One region of the Ensifer sp. 38_S197 genome, then DNA from elsewhere that is predicted to be linked to it. Evidence: riboswitches for the same ligand, from Rfam matches in the RefSeq annotation. Region 1 holds a riboswitch; each other region holds the start of a gene.
What was found. Region 1 has a riboswitch for cobalamin ahead of AC1Z3V_RS30690 (CbtB domain-containing protein). Riboswitches for the same ligand answer to the same signal wherever they lie in the genome.
Positions count from the first base shown of each region.

Region 1 (7,220 bases):
CTCACTTCGAGCACGAGCTTCTGGCGGATGGCGATGGAAAAATCTTCCGGCTCGTGTACCGGCAGCACGAAAGACCCGGGGCCACCGATGACGCATTCGGCATAATACTGGTCGAGTGGGCCGGTCGAGACCGAGGGGCGGATGAGGATCGCAAGCCCGTTGATGGTGATGCCGCGGGCGACCGCCGTCTCGCGGGCGGGAATGACCGGCGGGCCGATATTGTTCGGGCCATCGCCGGAGATGTCGATTACCCGGCGTATGCCGTTGAAGGCGTTCGAATCGATCAGCGCCGTACCGTAGATGATTGCGTTCGAGATCGACGTGCCGCGCCGGGTGCCCACCGGACGCGCCTCGATCCGCTTGGCAAAGGCATCGGCATCGGCGGCGGTGGAGATCACTTGCCAGGCGACGACGGAGGATTCGTTAACCGTCCCGGCCCATTCGAAATAGCCGATGGCGATCTTGCCCAGCTGCCCGCTTGCGACGGCATCGAGGAAGTCGCGGTGCCGGAGCGCCTCGACGTAACCGGCGCGCTGGATGCGCGCCTCATCCAGATCCATCGAGCCGGACATGTCGACGGCCAGGATCAATTCGACATCGACATCCGTCGGCGCGGCGGTCGATGGGCTCGGGCCGCCGCTCAATGAGAGGATCAACGCCAACACGCTCAACATCGCTTCAACCAGTCATTGCGCGCGGTCAGATGAGAAGAATGTAACACAGGATTGGCTTTCGGCGACCATTTGGGTGTAGTTGGCCTTCAACAAAGAGTGATTTGCCGGGGTTCGCCCCGAAATGCCTGCGCGCCGGGGACGGGGCTGGAAAGGCGGAATGCTGACGCCGACGGAAAATGCCGAGCTATTTCAGATCGATAGCCTGCAGCGGGCGGCGTTCGGGTATTTTCTCGACCATGCCGATCCGGCCACCGGGCTGATCGCGGACACGTCGCTTCCCGGCGCGCCCTCGAGCATCGCGGCGACGGGTTTTGGCCTTTCCTGCTATCCTATCGGCGTCGAGCGCGGCTGGATCTCGCGCCGCGAGGCAAGCCGGCGGGTCTTGACCGCGCTGCGCTTCCTGAGCGAGAGCGCGCAGTCCCGCGACCAGCGGGCGAGCGGCCATCGCGGCTTCTACTATCATTTCCTCGATATGCGGACCGGCGAGCGCACCTGGCGCAGCGAGCTCTCAACCGTCGACACGGCGCTGCTGATCGCCGGATGCCTGACGGCTTGCGCCTATTTCTCCGGCGAGGACGCGGTTGAAGGCGAGATCCGCAGGCTTGCCGAAAGGCTCTATGCGCGCGTCGACTGGCACTGGGCGCTGAACCGGAGTGACACGCTGACGATGGGCTGGCGCCCGCCCGGCCGGTTCCTGAAACATCGCTGGCGGGGGTATAGCGAAGCGCTGCTCCTCTATGTGTTGGCGCTTGGGGCGACGGATCATGCCATCGGACCCGAGCACTACGACGCCTTCACCGAGGGCTATGACTGGATCCCGGTTGATGGGGAGCCGCATCTTCATGCGGCGCCACTGTTCATCCACCTGTTCCCGCAGGCCTGGCTCGATCTTCGCGCAGTCGGCGATCGGCCGATGCGGGAGAGGAGGACGGACTATTTCGCGAACGCCCGGCGCGCCATTGCGTTGCAGCGCGACCATGCGCGCCGGAATTCGGGCCGCTTCGCCGGCTATGGCGAACAGCTCTGGGGGCTCAGTGCCTGTCACGCGCCGCGCGGCCGGCTGCGCCTTGCGGACGGACGCTGGCAGCGGCTTTTCGGCTACGCCAACCGGGGCGCGCCGTTCGGACTGGATGACGGCACGCTCGTGCCCTGGGCAGCGCCCGCCTGCCTGCCGTTCGATCCGGACGCGTCACGCGCGGCACTCAGCCATATCGCAGCCAGCTATCCCGGACTTCTGAAAGAGGGGCGCCTGCCGGGCGGCTTCAATCCGAGCCTTCCCGGCGATGGACCGGAAGGCTGGATCGACGAGCGCGTCGTCGGCCTTGACCAGGGGCTCGTCGTGATGATGATCGAGAATTGGCGGAGCGGCTTTGTCTGGAAGCTGACACGCAGCCTGCCGGCGATCCGGCGCGGTCTCGAACGCGCGGGATTTGAGGGCGGTTGGCTGGCGACGGAGACGGCATGAATGGGCGAGCGCCGGCAGACAGCAGAAACTGCAGGGAAATATCCGCCGCAGCTGCTGGCGGCGGTCGAGCGGTTGCGCACGCAGTTTCCTGACGCCGGGGTTTCGCTCGAAGTGGGCGAAAGCGCCTTCGGCACGCCGGGCGCCTTCTGGGCCATGGGCGGGGCAGGGGTGGAGCAGAGCCTTGCCTATCAGGACGTTTTCGCCATCGGCATGACGGACCGGATCCGCGCGGCGCATCTGATCGCCTTTTATAGTCGGCAACTGAGTGTGGTTCTCGGCGCATTCTATCTCGGGGCGGGGCTTCACGCAGAAATCGCCGGCATTCGCTTCGAGGACTGGGCTCGGCTGCACGAGGGGCGGGAGATTGCCGGCAAGCGCTATCATTTCCATCTTGGTCGGCTGACCGCGGTGCCGCAGGCGAGCGAAGGCGGCAGCACTTTCGAGCGCGGCTTCACCGCCCATCTGGCGCCGGTCGTCGCAGTCTTGAAACGGCGGACGGGGCTTTCCTCCGGAGCGCAGTGGCGGCTGGCGGCAGATTCGCTTGCCGGTGCCTTTCTGGAGATCGGGCGCGCGATCGGCGACGAGGCGCGCTGCATGGCCGAGGCGCTGGCCATCGTCAAAAGGCCCGGGTCGCGGCTGTTCTCGGAAGAACTCTGCTACGAGGAGATCTCGGCAATCGATCCGGCAAGCAGCGAGCGGCTGTCGCGCCAGTACAGGATACGCTGCGGTTGCTGCCTCTATTTCCGAGCGGAAGGTGGCAGCTTCTGCGACACCTGCGTGCTGCTCGAGCCGGACGATCGTCGCGAAAGGCTGGCAGCCCATCTCATGCAAAACGGCGGGGGCTGAACCCCGCCGCCTGCTTGTTCAGGTTCCCATGGAGCATGGGATCGGCCGGATCAGTTCGCCCTGGCGAAACGCTCGTTGATGAAGCCGGAAACGACGCCGAGCACGATCCAGAAGGCAAGCGTGGTGGCGAGGGCGGCGACGGCAAATTCGGCGCCGAGCACGGCCGGGACGTTGCTGGAAATATCGAGCGGTTGCGGTGCGCCGTAGACATGCGGCGCGGCGATCAGCGCGAGGCCGACGACCTTTGCGACGATCTCCTCGCGCAGGACGACGAGATAGAGGCCGATGGCTGAGAGGGCGACGGTTGCCAGCCACCACGTCTGGCGATCGCCGAGCTCGGCGGCCGGGAAGCCCGGCAATTCCGGCGGCAGGCCGATCGCCGGCAACATGTGCACCGCGAGCCAGCCGCAGGCGCCCCAGAGCGCACCGTTCCTCAGCGTGATCGGATAGCCGATCACCAGGCTGACGCCGGCCAGCAGCAGGCCGAAGCCGGAGCCGGTGACGAGGTTCGCCATCAGCGTGCCCGAGAAGCGGCTGAGGCCGAACATGATGCCGCCTTCCTCGTGTTCGCCCTCATGGGCATAGGCCGGCGTGATCGGCGACAGCGCATCGAGCACTGCGCCGAGCGGCGAGACCGCCTTCAGCGACGAATGCTGATCGTGCCCTTCTGCGGCCGGCTGCGCCGCCCCCGGCTGGCCGGCGGGCTGCTCGGTGGTCGCCGGAGCCTCGCCTTCGAATTGTTCCGCATGCAGGATCAGCGGCGTAACCCGGAGTTCCTGGGCGCCGGTCATGAAGACGCCGGCAATCAGTCCAGCCACGATCGCGGCCAGAAGCGTTCTGACAATCATGTCGAATTCCCTCGATAACGACAAAAGCCACGCACTCTGGCGTGGTTTGCAAGCCTTTTCGTTCTTTCTGCCGTGCGGATGAACCTGGTGTGCCGGACGAACCGGCATGCACAAACACCGACATCCGGCACAGGCCGGATGCGTTCAGGTCCGCAGACACGTGGATGCGGAACGTGAGCTACGTTCCGAGACATCGTTTAGTGGCAGGGGAAGCCGTAGGAATGGCGGGTGTCGTGCGCGGTGTCGTGCAGCACGGCCGAATTGGCAAGGCCGGCGCCGAAGACGAGGAATGCGCCGATGAGAAGCGCGATGACGCCAGCGGTCAGACGATCGCTGAGGGAGAGCGGGGTGCTCGAAATAGTAGACGTAGCCATGACAACCTCCGTGATGGCATCGGGAAATTCCCGGTGTGGGCCCTATGCCCGTATCGAGTGGCAGGTTTCCTGGCTCACGGCGCTGGGCGGAATGCCCGGGATCTGCCTCGCCTTCCCAGTCCGACCACCCTCTCGGGGTCTCTTCCAGTGGCTTCTCCCGGATCGCTCCGGAACGGCAAGATCGACGTCGCTCTACAGTCGCGGGGTCGGCCGTGATTTGAATGCCCAGCTTGGGTCCATCCGTCACGTTCCCGTTTACTCCCGACACACGTTCGCGTCTCGGGAACCAATCGATCCCTGATGATTATGAGCGTGTCATGGCGTTGTCAATTGAGCCTGCGCCGCCGGCCGCTTCATCAGCGACAAAATCGCGAAGGATCATCTGCTTGTAGGCCTCGACGATGCGGTTGCCCTCGGCGCGGTCGACCGAGATTGCGAGCCGCATCGTGCATTCGCCGAGATACATGATCAGGAACGCGGCCTCGTCGATCGCAGCGCGTGGGCGTTGCGGCTGGAGCCGGGCGAGGACATCGGCGAGCAGACGGCCGGTCATGCGGCTTTCTTCCAGTTCGATCTGTCTCAGCGTCTTGTCGGCCTGCATCGCCGACCAGATGTCGCGCATCACCGGTTCGGCGAGGAACATGTCGTAATAGGTATCGAAGAGCGCGCCGAAGGCGTCGCGCAGTTCTGCCATCGACGTCACCTTGGCGAATTCGCCCTCGATGCACTCGCGGGAATAGGCGTTGTAGCGCTCGGCGAGCGTGCGCACGATCGCCGCCTTGTCCGGGAAATACTGATACAGCGATCCGATCGAAATTCCTGCCTTTTCCGCCACTTCGCTCATGCGCATGGCATCGCTGCCCTTCTCGGCGATGAGCACGGAGGCGCAGGTGAGGATGTGCTCGACGCGCTCCCGGCTGCGCTTCTGGCTGGGCGTGCGGCGCAGCGCAGTGTCGTCGTCGCCTGCAATCGGCAGGGTGCCTGTCGGCTCAATCATGAGTAATCCTCACATTTTGTCTTGACTCCCAAAATACGAGGATTTATCACATTTGCAAATGTGAGGATTACTCATATTTAAAACCAGGAGGAAAGATCATGTCTGGCAAGGTTACACTGGTGCTGGGTGGTACGGGCAAGACGGGGCGCCGCGTTGCGGAGCGGCTGCGCGCCAAGGGTGTCACGGTGCGCATCGGCGCGCGCTCGGCCAAGCCGCCCTTCGACTGGAACGACGAGACGACCTGGGCGCCGGTGCTCGAGAATGTCGAGCGCATCTATGTCAGCTATCAGCCGGATCTCGCCGTGCCCGGCGCGGTCGAGGCGATCCGCCGCTTTTCCGCGCTTGCGGTCCGTTCCGGTATCAAGCGCCTCGTGCTGCTTTCGGGGCGCGGCGAGGACGCGGCGCAGGCGACCGAACGCGAATTGCAGGCATCGGGCGCCGACTGGACGATCATTCGGGGGAGCTGGTTCTTCGAGAATTTCAGCGAAGCCTTCCTGATGGATGCGGTTCGCGGCGGCATGATCTACCTGCCGCCGGACGCGGTCACCGAACCGTTTGTCAGCGCCGATGACATCGCCGATGTCGCCGTGCTTGCGCTCCTCGACGACGCGCATGTCGGCAAGATCTACGAACTGACAGGGCCGCGGCTGCTGACCTTCGCCGAGGCCGTCGCGGAGATCGCCGCGGCATCGGGGCGGCCCATCGGCTACCGGTCCGTGCCGCTTGCGGATTTCGTGGCGCAGATGCGAGCCGAGGGGCTGCCGGATGACTATGTCGAACTCATCCGCTATCTCTTCTCGTCCGTGCTCGACGGGCGCAATTCCAGCCTGACGTCCGATATCGAGCGCGTGCTTCTGCGCCGGCCGCGCGACTTCGCCGTCTATGCCCGGGAAACCGCAGCAACCGGTGTCTGGAGTATCGCCGCATGATCCCGCTGATTCCCGCTTTGGCCTTCGTCGCCGCCATCGGTTCCGGCCTGATGGCCGGCCTGTTCTTCATCTTCTCGGTCTGCATCATGCAGGCCCTGTCGCGGCTGCCGCCGGAGCAGGGGATCGCCGCGATGAACGCGATCAATGTCGTCATCCAGAACCCGATCTTCCTCAGCGCCTTCATGGGCACGGCGCTGATCGGCCTGGCGCTGGTGGTCATGGCCTTCCTCTCGGGCGGTGAAGGCAGGTGGCTGCTCGCGGCCGGTGGCATCGCCTATGTCGTCGGCGTGCTCCTGGTAACGATCATCTTCAACGTGCCGATGAACGATGCGCTCGCCGCTGCGGCACCCGGCCAGGCGGCGGCCGATCTCTGGCAGCAGCGCTATCTTACCGATTGGGTCTGCTGGAACCATGTGCGTACCGTCGCCTCGATCGGCTCGCTGGCGCTCTTCATCCTCGGCTTCGCCCGCGCCTGACGAATAGCGGCGGCAAGGCCTTCGCGCCGTGCCGCCGTTTGCCGTGCTGACGAGACGCTCAGCGTGTCGGGCCGTCCTCGTGGACGCGCCGTCCCTTCCAGGCGGCAAGCGCGTCCGAGAGATCGTCGGTCGGCACCATCTGGGCGAATTGTTCGCTCTCGACCAGCAGCCCCTCCGCTATCGACATGTTGAGGCCGCGGGTGACGGCGGTGATGATCGAGCGAACGGCAAGTGGCGAATAGCCCATGATGCGCCTGGCCAGGTCACGGGCCGCAGGGATCAGCGCCTCATGGGCGACAACCCGGTTGATGAGCCCCATCTCCAGTGCGTGCTCGGGCGAGAAGTCCTCTCCTGTCAACAGGAGTTCGAGCGCGCGCTTGCGGCCGGCAAGGCGCGGCAGGCGCTGGGTGCCGCCGAAGGTCGGCGGCATGCCGAGCTTGATCTCGGGCTTGGCGAAGCGCGCCCTGTCGCTGGCGATGGCCAGATGCACGGCCTCGGTGATCTCGCAGCCGCCGCCATAGGCGATGCCGTTGACGGCGGCGATGACCGGCTTTGGAAAGGCTTCGAGCCGGGCCGTCAGCCGTTGGCCGCGGCGGACGAAATCGCGCACG
Region 1 covers NZ_JBXOVZ010000002.1:3,639,593-3,646,812, reverse strand. The annotation lists gene AC1Z3V_RS30710 (DUF1194 domain-containing protein) at 1-674, opposite strand, end outside; gene AC1Z3V_RS30705 (glucoamylase family protein) at 832-2,139, shown strand; gene AC1Z3V_RS30700 (ferric iron reductase) at 2,140-2,985, shown strand; gene AC1Z3V_RS30695 (CbtA family protein) at 3,036-3,833, opposite strand; gene AC1Z3V_RS30690 (CbtB domain-containing protein) at 4,031-4,207, opposite strand; cobalamin riboswitch at 4,250-4,513, opposite strand; gene AC1Z3V_RS30685 (TetR/AcrR family transcriptional regulator) at 4,512-5,204, opposite strand; gene AC1Z3V_RS30680 (NAD(P)H-binding protein) at 5,303-6,133, shown strand; gene AC1Z3V_RS30675 (anthrone oxygenase family protein) at 6,130-6,609, shown strand; gene AC1Z3V_RS30670 (crotonase/enoyl-CoA hydratase family protein) at 6,668-7,220, opposite strand, start outside.

Region 2 (7,220 bases), 540 kb from region 1:
CCCTGCTTCGGCGTCGTACCATGGCTCAAGGCGGCGGCACGATTGCCGGCGGAAGATTCGGTGGTGCTGGAGAAACTGGCGCGCGGCGAGGGGCGGGCATTGAAGGTTGCGGTGCCGGTGCTGTCGCGCATCGCCAATTTCGATGATCTCGATCCGCTCTCGGCCGAACCCGAGATCGATCTCGTCTTCGTGCGGCCGGGCCATCCGATCCCTGGCGACGCCGGCCTCGTCGTCATTCCCGGGTCGAAATCGACGATCGGCGATCTCATCGACTTCCGGGCGCAGGGCTGGGACCGCGATCTCGAACGCCATGTGCGCCGCGGCGGCCGGGTCATCGGCATTTGCGGCGGCTACCAGATGCTCGGCCGGCGCGTGACCGATCCGCACGGCATCGAAGGCGGCGAGCGGGAGGTCGAGGGCCTGGGGCTGCTCGACGTCGAAACCGAGATGGCGCCGGAAAAGACCGTGCGCAACAGCCGCGCCTGGTCGCTGGAGCATGGCATGGCGCTTGAGGGCTACGAGATCCACCTGGGCAAGACGCAAGGCGCGGATTGCGACCGGCCCTCCGTGCGCCTCGACGACCGAGCTGACGGCGCGCTTTCGGCCGATGGTCGGGTGATGGGCACCTATCTGCATGGGCTGTTTTCGAGCGACGCCTATCGCGCAGCCCTCCTGAAGAGCTTCGGCATCGAAGGCGGCACAAGCAACTATCGCCAATCGGTCGATGCGGCGCTGGATGATGTGGCGGTCGAGCTGGAGGCGGTGCTCGATCGGCACTGGCTGGACGAGTTGCTTGGACGCTAACCGGACGCCTTGTCGCGGTCGTGCCGAGCGAGCAGTGAAGCGCCGGGGTGGGCGGCACAGCGGCGGAAAGCCACACAGCTTTCGCTTTTCCGCTCTACTGCATGTCTCCTGAAATCGACTTCGGCTTGAAGTCGTCGACAAGGAAAGAGAGTTCGGCAGCCGCCGTGCAGAGAGGCAGGTGTTTCAATGCAGGACGAAAACACGCGGGCGCACTGGGATCATGCCTATCAGACAAAAGGCGAGGCCGGGGTTAGCTGGTTCGAGGATACGCCGGCGATTTCCCTCGATCTCATCCGCAGGCATACGGCAATCGCTTCGTCGTCGCTGATCGATATCGGTGGTGGCGCCTCGCGGCTGGTGGACGCATTGCTTGACGAGGGCATGAAGGCGATCACCGTGCTCGACCTGTCACCGGCGGCCCTTGAGACGGCCAAGGCAAGGCTTGGGTTGCGGGCCGATGAGGTGCGATGGGTTGCCGCCGATGTGACCGGGTGGGAACCGGATCAAAGCTACGACATCTGGCACGATCGCGCCGCCTTTCACTTCCTGAACGAAGCGGAGGACAGGGCCGCCTATATCGAGCGGCTGACGGCGGCCGTGGCGCCCGGCGGGCACGCGATCATCGCCACCTTCGCCCCCGACGGCCCGGAGCGCTGCAGCGGCCTGCCGGTGGTGCGCTACGACCCGGCGACACTCGCCGCGGTGATCGGGCCGTCGTTCCGGCTGGTCGAGCATATCGAGCACCAGCACAGGACCCCGTGGAACTCGAGCCAGGCCTTCCAGTTCAGCGTGCTGGAGCGGGCCGGGTAGTTGGGGGCGGCGCAAAGGCGCTGGCGACTTGCGAAAGCAATGTTCGGGGCGGTGACGGGCGCTGAGAGGTCGTCCTTGGCGTGAGCCGCGATAATCTCGCATCGCGCCAAGGGCTCTATCGCTTGGTGCCGATCAGCGGACGGTCCACAGGACCATGCGGTCGAACGCACGATCGCCAAACCATTTGCGGGTATTGATCATCATATTGGCGAATTTGCCGGCGGCATAGCGGGTCTTGGGTTTGCGGGCCTTCACGGCCTTGGAAACCACGTCCGCGATGACCTGCGGCGACGAGCCGCCGCCGTCCTTGTAGCTGTCGGCGGTGGCCTTGGAGACCTTCTTCGCCATTGCGCCGTAAGGGGTATTGCCCGAGAACCTCATCATCGGGCCCTCCATCACGTTGGCGAATGCGGTCTGGATGATGCCGGGCTCAACGACCACGACGTCGATGCCGAACTGTTGCAGTTCTAGGCGAAGGCAGTCCGACAGGCCTTCCAGCGCATGTTTCGAAGCGTGATACCACGCACCCAGCGGGGTGTAGATTTTGCCGCCCATCGAGGTGATGTTGATGATCTTGCCAGCGCGCTTCTCGCGCATGTAGGGCACCAGATCCTGGATCAGCGCGGCGGCCCCAAACAGGTTTACGTCGAACTGATAGCGGGCCTCGTCGAGAGGCACGTCTTCGACCGACCCATAAAGCCCGAATCCTGCATTGTTGACCAGCACGTCGACGCCGCCGAACGTCTCAGTGATCTCGGTCACCGCGGATTTCCGGCTGGCCTCGTCAGCGACATCCAGCGCGACGGGATATGCACCGAGCGCCTTCAGATCGTCCATCTGCTCCACCCGGCGGGCGGCGACGACGACGGTCAGACCATCCTTGATCAGCTGCTTTGCGATGACCTTGCCCATGCCCGAGGATGCGCCGGTGACGAGAGCGGTTTTCTGTACGTTTGCCATGATCTTCTCCAACCTTGCGGGCGTCGTGCCCGTTGTTCGTTGGAGATCAATCTGGCCTGCCGCACGAATTTCTTCAAAATCGCTTTGTGCCAATCAACTATCGGAACGCGCCAAATCCCTATCTCCTGGCGCATATGCAAAACGGAAGCCGGATCGCACCCGTTTCCCTGATCCTGATCGGACTTCTCAGTGCGCCACCATTCCCCGCGCTTCGGCCGGCGTCATGCCGGTCCAGCCCTGGAAGGCGCGATAGAAAGAGTTCGGCTCGCGGTAGGCCAGGAGATAGGAGATTTCCTCGACGTTCAGCCCGTCTTCGCCGAGATAGTGCATCGCCAGTTCCGCGCGGGTCGATGCCAGCACCGTCTGGAAGGTTTCACCTTCCTCCTTCAATTGCCGTTGCAGGGTGCGTTTCGACATGGCCAGCCGCCTGCACATCGCCTCGATATTGGCCTCGCCCGACGGCAGCATGTCATGCAGAACCCGCTTTGCGCGCAGCACGATGGGAGTGTCGGTTTCATGTGCCTCCATCTCGCGGCGCAACTTTTTCTCGAACTCGGGCCAGGATTCCTCGTTTTCGGTGATCAGCGGCAGATCGGCATCTTCCTTGCGCAAGGAGAGGCGCGCTCCGCCGCCAAGGTCCGGTTCACAGCCCAGGAATTCCAACACGTCCTCGCCCAGATTGGTCAACTCGGGCAGTTGGACGTGCGATGGCTGGATAAATTCCGCGGTGTAACAGCGGGCGGATTCCAGGAGGTAGAGGGCCTCGAACCAGACCAGTTGCGGCGGGGCCGGAACAGCCGGGTCCACCGAACCGATCTCGATATGCAGGCCGCTGTCATCCTCGGAGACCTCCAGCTTCATCGGCCCCATCAGCGGTTTGAACACCGACAGGCGCTGGAACCCGATGCGCACGTCCGGCGAACACGAGAAAGAGAACATTGCCGGTGTGAACGGTGCGTGGGCAAAGAGCTTGCTCAGATAGAGCGGCAGATCGGGCCGGTCAGCCTCGGCTTCGATGGCGCGCCACAGGGCGAACACCTGGGCGGGCGTCAGGCCCTTGCCCTCGTTGCGAAGAATATCACGCGGCAGCCCGGCCCGGCGCAACGCCTGTTCGGCGGAGATTTTCAGCAGCTTGGCCACCTGGGTGATGGATCTGGCCACGGGATAAAGGCGGTTTGACATGGTCGCCTGCAATTTTGAGTTCATTATTCCCCTCTTTTCTGCACATGGGAATACGGACGCGCCAGAGCTTGATGGCATATTGGCACATTCTGATAGTGCTTTGGCGCAAGATGAGAGCGAAAAGACGTACCGGGTGAAAGCTCAGGCGGATGCGCTATCCTTTAGGGCGTACTCCGGCCCGCCCATTCCGTGCCGACAAATCGTCGCGCGGCGCAACGAGGCCGGGGAGGTGTCGCAAGCGTCGATTGACTTTGCCCCGGCCGCTTCCTAATCATCAGGTGTTGGATGGTTCCCCCTCGTCGTGGCGATGCGGGGGAATAATTGGGAATGTGACGGATGGACCCAAATCGGGCATCCTTATCGCAGCCGACCCCGCGACTGTAGAACGGTCAGGGTTCGCCATCGGGCTCGGAGCTTAGGCTTGCCGTGCGATTGCATGGGGCAATCGCGGCAATTCGGAAACGAGCCGGAAAAGCCACTGGCGTGGCATCGTGATCAGCCGGGTTGGACGCCTCTTCTTCTACGAATCGTCCGCCTTTCACGAGACCGCCCACAGCGCCCTCGCGTCGGAGACGACGTGCAAAGGTTCGCTGTGGCACCGGAAAGCGCCGGGAAGGTGAGGCGGGCCGCTCGGGTCCTGACATCGGAACCTCGCCCTTACGGGCGAGGCGATGCGGGAAGCCGTGACGCCGTGAGCCAGGAGACCTGCCATCCGGCATGGGCATTCCGCCCGAGGAGACCCGCGGTCTCCAACGCCATCACGGAGGTTGTTTTGGCTCACAGATATTTTCCCGACCGCGCCGCCGGCGCGCCGAACGATTGTTGCCAGCTGCCGCTGACCGCGGCGTGTTGAGGCGGCGGCGATGAGCATCTCCAGCGCCGGACCCGTTCTGGTCCTCGGTGGCGCCCGTTCCGGAAAATCCAGCTTTTCCGAGAAGCTCGTCGAAGCGTCCGGGCTCACAAAACATTATGTCGCGACCGGCCGCGCCTGGGACGACGAAATGCGCGAGCGGATCGACCACCACAAGGCCCGCCGCGGCGATGGCTGGACGACGCATGAGGAGCCGCTCGACCTCGTCGGCATCCTCAACCGCATCGATGATCGCAATCATGTCGTGCTGATCGATTGCCTGACGCTCTGGGTCACCAACCTCATGCTCGAAGAGCGCGACATGGCAGCGGAGTTCGCCGCCCTTGCCGCCTACCTGCCAGAGGCGCAAGCGCGTCTCGTCTTCGTTTCCAACGAGGTCGGCCTCGGCATCGTGCCCGAGAACCGCATGGCCCGCGATTTTCGCGACCATGCCGGCCGTCTTCACCAGATCGTTGCGGAGAAATCCGCTGAAGTTTACTTTGTCGCGGCCGGTTTGCCGCTGAAAATGAAGGGTTGATAAATGACCACTGCGAAGGCCAGCCACGGCAAGATCCCGGCGACCGTCATCACCGGCTTCCTCGGCGCCGGCAAGACGACGATGATCCGCAACCTATTGCAGAACGCCGATGGCAAGCGCATCGCGCTGATCATCAACGAGTTCGGCGATCTCGGCGTCGACGGCGACGTCTTGAAGGGCTGCGGTGCGGAGGCCTGCACCGAGGACGATATCATCGAGCTTACCAATGGCTGCATCTGCTGCACCGTCGCCGACGATTTCATTCCGACCATGACCAAGCTGCTCGAGCGCGAGAGGCGCCCGGACCATATCATCATCGAAACCTCGGGTCTCGCCTTGCCGCAGCCGCTGGTCGCCGCCTTCAACTGGCCGGATATCCGCAGCGAAGTGACCGTCGATGGCGTCGTCACGGTGGTCGATAGCGCCGCCGTTGCCGCCGGCCGCTTTGCCGACGATCACGACAAGGTGGATGCGCTGCGCGTCGAGGACGACAATCTCGATCACGAAAGCCCGATCGAGGAGCTCTTCGAGGACCAGTTGACCGCCGCCGACCTCATCGTCCTCAACAAGACCGACCTGATCGACGCCTCCGGCATCAGGTCGGTGCGCGAGGAAGTGGCCTCCCGCATCAGCCGCAAGCCGACGATGATTGAGGCGAAGAACGGCGAAGTCGCCGCCGCCATCCTGCTCGGCCTCGGTGTCGGCACGGAAGGCGAGATCGCCAACCGCAAGTCGCACCACGAAATGGAGCACGAGGCGGGCGAGGAGCACGACCATGACGAGTTCGACAGCTTCGTCGTCGAGCTTGGTTCGGTCGCTGATCCGGCTGCCTTCATCGACCGCCTGAAAGGCGTGATCGCCGAACACGACGTTCTGCGCCTCAAGGGCTTTGCCGACGTGCCCGGCAAGCCGATGCGCCTGCTGATCCAGGCGGTCGGCGCACGCATCGATCAGTATTACGACCGCGTCTGGGCGGCCGGCGAAAAGCGCGGCACGCGCCTCGTCGTCATCGGCCTGCACGACATGGATGAAGCGGCGGTGCGCGCTGCGATCACCGGGCTCGTCTAGATCATTCCTTGAGTGAAATGATCTAACGTATTGAAATGATGCAATTCCGGACGGAAGTCGCTTTCGGCGTTTCGTTCGGGATTGCCCGAACGGACAAAACGAATGCATCTGCTTCTCGCCCAGAAAGGAACGATCGCCGACGGCAACGAGGCTATCGACCTAGGGCAAACGCCGGCCGACATCCTGTTTTTCTCGGCCGCCGACACCGAGCTTTCCTCGATCGCTGCCGCCCACGGCCGCCGCGACGGCGGTCTCAGCCTGCGCATCGCCAGCCTCATGAGCCTGATGCACCCGATGTCGGTCGACACCTATGTCGAGCGCACGGCGCGTCACGCGAAGCTTATCGTCGTTAGGCCGCTCGGTGGTGCCAGTTACTTCCGCTATCTGCTGGAAGCCTTGTATGCGGCCGCCGTCACCCACCGCTTCCAGATCGCGGTGCTGCCCGGCGACGACAAGCCGGATCCGGGGCTTGAGCCGTTCTCGACGGTTGCAGCGGACGATCGCCAGCGACTCTGGGCCTATTTCACCGAGGGCGGCGCCGACAATGCCGGCCTGTTCCTCGATTATGCCGAGGCGCTGGTGACAGGTGCGGAGAAGCCGCAGCCGGCGAAGCCCTTGCTCAAGGCCGGCATCTGGTGGCCGGGCAGGGGCGTGATCGGGGTTTCGGAGTGGTTGCGGGTAGTTGGTGGGGATGCGGACGCTCGTTCCGCTGCGGGCGGAGAGCGTGAGGCGCGTTCCGGGCAAGCCGATCTGCCCATTCGCAGCAAGTCGAGCGACGTAACTGCCGCGTTTGCATCTACAGTCAATCTGAATTCTGGATCGAGCGCTCGCCCCAAGCCAATCTCCCCCCCGTGGGGGAGATGCCCGGCAGGGCGGAGGAGGGTAACGCCTCCACAAACGCGACGGTCGCCATCTGCTTTTACCGCGCCCTTGTCCAGAGCGGCGAGACGCGGCCGGTGGAGGCACTGATCGATGCGTTGGCGCAGGAAGGTGTCCGCGCACTGCCGA
Region 2 covers NZ_JBXOVZ010000002.1:3,094,813-3,102,032, reverse strand. The annotation lists gene AC1Z3V_RS28025 (cobyric acid synthase) at 1-804, shown strand, start outside; gene AC1Z3V_RS28020 (class I SAM-dependent methyltransferase) at 991-1,614, shown strand; gene AC1Z3V_RS28015 (oxidoreductase) at 1,747-2,574, opposite strand; gene AC1Z3V_RS28010 (helix-turn-helix transcriptional regulator) at 2,761-3,780, opposite strand; cobalamin riboswitch at 4,026-4,174, shown strand; gene cobU (bifunctional adenosylcobinamide kinase/adenosylcobinamide-phosphate guanylyltransferase) at 4,620-5,144, shown strand; gene cobW (cobalamin biosynthesis protein CobW) at 5,148-6,212, shown strand; partial or broken gene AC1Z3V_RS27995 (cobaltochelatase subunit CobN) at 6,315-6,988, shown strand; gene cobN (cobaltochelatase subunit CobN) at 7,073-7,220, shown strand, end outside.
Region 2: it holds a riboswitch for cobalamin, as region 1 does, so the genes downstream of both, cobU (bifunctional adenosylcobinamide kinase/adenosylcobinamide-phosphate guanylyltransferase) here and AC1Z3V_RS30690 (CbtB domain-containing protein) in region 1, are expected to answer to the same signal.

Region 3 (7,220 bases), on a different contig from region 1:
GGGTCACCTGGAAGACCTATCTCAACACCCTGAAGTTCACCGTCCTCGTCTGGGCGCTGACACTCTCAATCGGCTTCTGGGTGGCCTATTTCCTCGCCTTCCATGTCCGCACCACCACCATGCAAATGGTGCTGTTCCTCGTCTGCACCGTACCGTTCCTGACCTCCAACATCATCCGCATGATCTCCTGGATCCCGGTGCTCGGCCGCAATGGCCTCGTCAATTCCACGCTGATCGAACTCGGGCTGATCCCGCAGCCGATCGAATGGCTGCTTTATTCCGATTTCGCTGTCGTCCTGGCCATGGTTCATCTCAACACGCTGTTCATGGTGACGCCGATCTTCAACACGCTGGTGCGCATCGACCGCTCGCTGATCGAGGCGGCACGCGATTGCGGCGCTACCGGCGGACAGATCCTCTGGAACGTCATCCTGCCGCTCGCCAAGCCGGGCATGGCGATCGGCTCGATCTTCGTCGTCACGCTCGTCATGGCGGATTTCTCGACCGTGCAGGTCATGTCCGGCGGCCAGAGCGCGTCCGTGGCGCTGATGATGAAGAACCAGATGTCGCTGCTGCAATATCCGGCAGCCGCCGCCAATGCGGTGGTGCTGTTGATCGTGGTGCTATCGATGGTCGCCGCGATCCTGCGCGTCGTCGACATTCGTAAGGAGCTCTGACATGAGCAACGAAAGACGCGGCAAGGAATTCTACCTGCTCGCAATCTTCTTTACCCTGTTCGTGCTGTTCCTCTACGGACCGCTTTCGGCAGTGCTGATCCTGTCATTCCAGGGACCGGACGGCGGTCTGACCTTTCCATTGAACGGCGTTTCATTGCACTGGTTCTACAATCTCCTCGAAAAACAGGCGGTCGGCGATTTCGGCGCCTCGTTCCGCCGTTCCTTCACGCTCGGCCTGATGGTGATGGCGGTCAACGTCGTGGTCGCGCTGCTCGCCGGCCTTGCCTTCCGCCGGCGCTTCCGCGGCGCCAGCGTGCTCTTCTATCTGACCGTCGCAAGCCTCGTCGTGCCGTCGATCATCATCTCGCTCGGTATCGGTGTCGTCTTCCAGCAGTTCGGCCTGAAGCCCGCCTGGTATTCCTCCGGCTTCGGCGCCCACCTCACCTGGACCCTGCCTTTCGGCGTGCTCATCATGTTTGCCGTCTTCAACCGGTTCTCACCGTCCTATGAGGAGGCGGCGCGCGATCTTGGAGCGACCTCATGGCAGACCTTTCGCCACGTGCTCCTGCCGATGATCGCCCCGAGCCTCATCGGTGTCGGTCTCTTCGGCTTTACACTTTCCTATGACGAGTTCGCTCGCACGCTGATGACCTCCGGCAGCTACAACACCCTGCCGCTCGAGATCTATGGCATGACCACAAATGTGACGACGCCGGTGCTCTATGCACTCGGCACGGTCACCACGCTTTTCTCCTTCACCGTCATCCTCGTTGCGCTTGCGGTCATTGTGGTCTTGCGGCGCCGCCAGGCAGAGCTGAGCTAGGCCAGATGCGCATCCTGATCGTCAATCCCAATACCACCTCGTCGATGACGGCCAAGGCCGCCGCGGCGGCGCGGGCCGTCGCCGGCCCCACCACGGAAATTCTCGCCCGCACATCGAAGTCCGGACCGGCCTCGATCGAGGGGCATTATGACGGCGCGGTCGCACTTCCGGGCCTGCTTACAGAAATTCGCGACGGGGAAAGGGCCGGCGCCGATGCTGCGGTCATTGCCTGCTTCGACGACACGGGCCTTGAAGCCGCCCGCGCGCTTGCCCGCATTCCAGTGGTCGGGCTCTGCGAGTCCGCCGTCGCGACCGCTGCCATGTTGGCGCAACGCTTCACTGTGGTCACGACGCTCGAACGTTCCCGCGTCCTGATCGAGAATCTCGTCCGGCACTACGGCATGGACAGCAGGGCCAAGGTGCGCGCCGCCGATATTCCGGTGCTCGAACTGGAAGACAAGGCCTCGAACGCCCTTGCCAAACTGCGACGCGAGATCGAACTGGCACTTACTCAGGACGGCGCCGAGGCGATCGTGCTCGGCTGCGCCGGCATGGCAGACCTTGCCCGGGACCTGCAAGCCGATTACGGCGTTCCGGTAATCGATGGCGTCTCCGCCGCCGTCAAGCAGGCGGAGGCGTTGGTGTCGCAAGGACTTATGACCAGCAAGCGCGGTTCGTATGCATCACCGCTCAGCAAGACCTATTCAGGCTTCATGAGCGCACTTGCGCCGACCACGGCCTGAGGGGATACCGACCTCGCATCATCCATCGCGATCGCGAGCAGCGCGTTCGACGCGTCCGCCTCGGCAATGATCCAGTCGCGAAAGGCCTGGATCTTCTTCTGCCGCCGGCTGCTTTGCGGATAGACCAGCCAATAGGCGCGACCGTCCCTGACCACATGTTCGAACGGCCGAATGAGCCTGCCGCTCTTCAGTTCCTCCATCAGGAAGGTTGATACGGCAATGGCGATGCCATGTTCCGCCAGGGTGGTCGCGACATCCATCGCCTGGACGTCGAAGATCAGCTCCGTGCCGTTGCTTTCCGGCGGCTCTACGCCGGTCTCGATCATCCACCGCCGCCACCAGCTGGCGTTGCCGAATCGGCGCACCCGCAGAACATCCGACGGATGCTTCAGCTGGTGCTTTTCCAGGAATGACGGGGTGCAGACCGGCATGTAATCGATCGGGAACAGCGGGAACACGTCGTTGCCCGGCCAGTCGCCGCTGCCACTGCGCACTGAAAGATCGATGGCGTCGCGCTTGAAGTCGACCAGATCGGTCGACATGTGCACCCTTATGCTGATGTTCGGCTGGGCGGTCTGGAACGAGGCGAGCCTGGGGCCGAGCCAGCTCGAAACGACGGTCGGAAGCACGGAAATGTGCAGGTGATGTTCGGTCTTGTCGGCAATCTCGGAGAAGGCCGCGCCCAGCAGATCGATCGCCTCCGTCACCTTCGGCGCCAACTGCCGCCCGGCGGCCGTCAACCGCACCTCGCGCGCAAGCCGCACGAAGAGCGGCGTGCCGATGCGCTCCTCCAGCAGCCGGATCTGGTAGCTGACGGCAGCCTGAGTCATCCCGAGTTCCTTGGCCGCGCGGGTGAAACTCAGGTGCCTGGCGGCGGCTTCGAAGGCGCGCACCGCACTCATGGGAGGTATCTTGCTCATGGCGCTGAGATAAGCATTCTTTATGCCAGCATGCGAGAAATCGCTTTGCGCGAAGCAGCAAAATTCCTCACTTTTTTGGCGAACACAACAGCGAAAACAAAGAGGATAGCAATGCTTAACGCAGTGCGATCAACGATCCTTCATGTCCTGAAGCAGGCCGGGAGCGCCCTCAACTCGACCATCGCCATCGATACGTTCAGCGAATTCCAGCTCCGGGATATCGGCCTGACGCGGGATCACGAGACCATCCGCGCGCGCGTCGGCGACGTTGCCGATCCATGGCACTGGTCGAAGGAAGACACGTCATCCGGGCCGAAACCCTCACCAAAGAGGGACCGCACCAACACGCTGCCAGCCGTGACGATCTCGCCGCGCGCGCAGCCCGGCGAAAACAGGGACGTCAGCATCTCGCTTTGCGACTGATGGATTGCCGAGACAGAACCTGTCCGGATCTTCTGGTGCAGCATCCCGCGATCGAGCGGACCACACCGCAGAGACCTTCGGCCAGAATCCTCGCAATCGCCGCGGCGGCGCCACGACGCACATTGGCGGAGCGCGCCAGATTGAAGCCAACAAGCCTCCCCCAGTAGGTTCCGCTGCAGTCTGCCGTTTACTTCCCGTTATCCATACCGAGAAAGAAACGACCCTCCGCACCGGGTCTTTGACATCGCGCACCTATTGACGCAAATTTGCGATCAGATACTATATCTAGTGTTCGAGGTTCTTCCGATTCGCAAGGATTGGGAGCTAAGACGGGAATACGGTGCGCCGGCGGCTTTCCGCCCGGCTATCCCGTAGCTGCCCCCGCAACTGTAGACGGCGAGCAACTGTCCGGAATTGGACCACTGAGGCATGAGGCCTCGGGAAGGTCGGGATGGAAGCGTCGACCCGTGAGCCAGGAGACCTGCCTCGAGCAACAAACGTCCACGGGCGGGGTGTCCGGAGGGGTTGAGTACGGCAGGATGAGCCTGCCTGATCGTCTCGACGTCTCCCCGGCAGCCTGTCGAAAGCTTCGGGGTGAAGTCATGTCTGCGTCATCGAAATCCTATCACTCGCCAATCAAGAGGCGCGGTTTCCCGCGCAGCTGAAGAAGAGGCGTGCCCGGGCTCCATATCCGAGCAAGCCACAGCCATGACAGCCCCCGCATTTCGCCGGATCGCGGTCGCGTGTCCACGTGCCTTCTCTTGCCCCTATCCAGCCGACCAAACGAGGAAGAAATGAACATCACCGTCTACAGCAAGCCCGCCTGTGTCCAATGCACCGCGACCTATCGGGCCCTCGATCGCCAGGGCGTCAGCTACGAGGTCATTGATATCTCCGTCGACCAGGACGCACTCGAGACGGTCAAGGGCCTCGGCTACATGCAGCTCCCCGTCGTCGTCGCCGGCCCCGAACACTGGGCGGGTTTCCGCCCCGACAAGATCAGCACGCTTTCTTAGAGGAGACAGGCGGTGGGGCTTATCGTCTATTTTTCCAGCCGCTCGGAAAACACCCATCGCTTCGTCGAAAAACTCGGCCTTCGCGCGAAGCGCATACCACTCGCGGAAGGTAAGGATACGCTTACCGTCACCGAACCCTATGTGCTGGTCGTGCCCACCTATTGCGGCGACGACGGCCGGGGTGCCGTGCCGAAACAGGTAATCCGCTTCTTGAACGACGCGGGCAACCGCTCTCACATCCGCGGCGTAATTGCCGCGGGCAACAGCAATTTCGGCGCGACCTACGGGGTCGCCGGCGACGTCATCTCGGCCAAGTGCTGCGTGCCTTATCTTTATCGTTTCGAGCTAATCGGAACGGACGAAGACGTCGCTAATGTCAAAAACGGGATGGAACGATTTTGGACGTCACAACACGCGAACACCCCCTGAAGGCGACGGAAGCGGCGCTGGACTATCACGCACTGAACGCGATGCTCAACCTCTATGACGAAGAGGGCCGGATCCAGCTCGACAAGGACCGGCTGGCGGCGAAACAGTACTTCCTCCAGCACGTCAACCAGAACACGGTCTTCTTCCATAACCTTAGGGAAAAGCTCGATTATCTGGTGACCGAGGGCTATTACGAACAGGAGGTGCTGGACCAGTACTCCTTCAACTTCGTGCGCGACCTCTATGACCACGCCTATGCCAAGAAGTTCCGTTTTCCGACCTTCCTCGGCGCGTTCAAATATTACACCTCCTATACGCTGAAAACTTTCGACGGAAAGCGCTACCTGGAGCGCTACGAGGATCGCGTCTGCATGGTGGCGATGACGCTGGCGCGCGGCAACGAGCAGCTTGCCCGCGATCTCGTCGACGAGATCATTTCCGGCCGTTTCCAGCCAGCGACACCGACTTTCCTCAATGCCGGCAAGAAGAGCCGCGGCGAGCTCGTCTCCTGCTTCCTGCTGCGGATCGAGGACAACATGGAGAGTATCGGGCGCGCGATCAATTCGGCGCTGCAGCTTTCCAAGCGCGGCGGCGGCGTGGCGCTGTCGCTCACCAATATCAGAGAGATGGGCGCACCGATCAAGCAGATCGAGAACCAGTCGTCCGGCATCATCCCGATCATGAAGCTGCTCGAAGACTCCTTCTCCTACGCCAACCAGCTTGGCGCCCGCCAAGGCGCAGGCGCCGTCTATCTGCATGCCCACCACCCCGACATCATGCGTTTCCTCGATACCAAACGCGAGAATGCCGACGAGAAGATCCGCATCAAGACGCTGTCCCTCGGCGTCGTGATCCCGGACATCACCTTTGAGCTCGCCCGCAACAACGAGGACATGTATCTGTTCTCGCCCTATGATGTTGAGCGCGTCTACGGCATGCCGCTGACCGAGATTTCGGTAACGGAGAAGTATCGCGAGATGGTCGAGGATGCGCGCATCCGCAAGAAGAAGGTCAAGGCGCGCGAGTTCTTCCAGGTCATCGCCGAGATCCAGTTCGAAAGTGGTTATCCCTACATCATGTTCGAGGACACGGTGAACCGGGCAAACCCGATCGCCGGCCGCATCACCATGAGTAATCTCTGCTCGGAAATCCTGCAGGTGAGCGAGGCCAGCGAATTCAACGAGGACCTCTCCTACGCCCGCATGGGCAAGGACATTTCCTGCAACCTCGGCTCACTGAACATTGCCGCGGCGATGGACTCACCAAACTTCGGCCACACGATCGAAACCTCGATCCGCGCCTTGACCGCCGTCTCCGAAATGAGCCACATCTCCTCGGTGCCCTCGATTGAGAAGGGCAACGACGACAGCCACGCGATCGGCCTCGGCCAGATGAACCTGCACGGCTATCTCGCCCGTGAGCACATCTTCTACGGCTCCGAGGAAGGCATCGATTTCACCAATATCTATTTCTACACGGTGACCTATCACGCCGTCAAAGCCTCGAACCGGTTGGCGGTCGAGAAAGGCCAGAGCTTCAAAGGGTTCGAGAACTCGAAATATGCGTCAGGCGAATATTTCGACAAATACACCGAGGCTGAATGGCTGCCGGCGACAGAAAAGGTGAAAGGCCTCTTCGAGAGAGCCGGCATCCCCATCCCGACGCAGGAAGATTGGTTCGAGCTGAAACGGGCGGTGATGGAGAGCGGTCTCTACAACCAGAACCTTCAGGCCGTGCCGCCAACCGGCTCGATCTCCTACATCAACCATTCGACCTCCTCGATCCACCCGATCGTCTCGAAGATCGAGATCCGCAAGGAAGGCAAGATCGGCCGCGTCTATTATCCGGCTGCCTTCATGACCAACGACAACCTGGAATACTACCAGGACGCCTACGAGATCGGGCCCGAGAAGATCATTGAAACCTATGCAGCGGCGACCCAGCACGTCGACCAGGGCCTGTCGCTGACCCTCTTCTTCCGTGACACAGCAACGACGCGCGACATCAACCGCGCCCAGATCCACGCCTGGAAGAAGGGCATCAAGACCATCTACTACGTCCGCCTTCGGCAGATGGCGCTCGAAGGCACACAGGTCCAGGGCTGCGTCTCCTGCACGCTGTAGACCGCATTTCCGGAAAAGTGCCCTTTACCGCGCGGATGAGGGGCAACAACACACTCCAGAGGACAA
Region 3 covers NZ_JBXOVZ010000001.1:982,074-989,293, forward strand. The annotation lists gene AC1Z3V_RS04410 (ABC transporter permease) at 1-677, shown strand, start outside; gene AC1Z3V_RS04415 (ABC transporter permease) at 679-1,500, shown strand; gene AC1Z3V_RS04420 (aspartate/glutamate racemase family protein) at 1,506-2,243, shown strand; gene AC1Z3V_RS04425 (LysR substrate-binding domain-containing protein) at 2,201-3,145, opposite strand; gene AC1Z3V_RS04430 (hypothetical protein) at 3,275-3,586, shown strand; cobalamin riboswitch at 3,865-4,089, shown strand; gene nrdH (glutaredoxin-like protein NrdH) at 4,381-4,602, shown strand; gene nrdI (class Ib ribonucleoside-diphosphate reductase assembly flavoprotein NrdI) at 4,615-5,031, shown strand; gene nrdE (class 1b ribonucleoside-diphosphate reductase subunit alpha) at 5,001-7,154, shown strand.
Region 3: it holds a riboswitch for cobalamin, as region 1 does, so the genes downstream of both, nrdH (glutaredoxin-like protein NrdH) here and AC1Z3V_RS30690 (CbtB domain-containing protein) in region 1, are expected to answer to the same signal.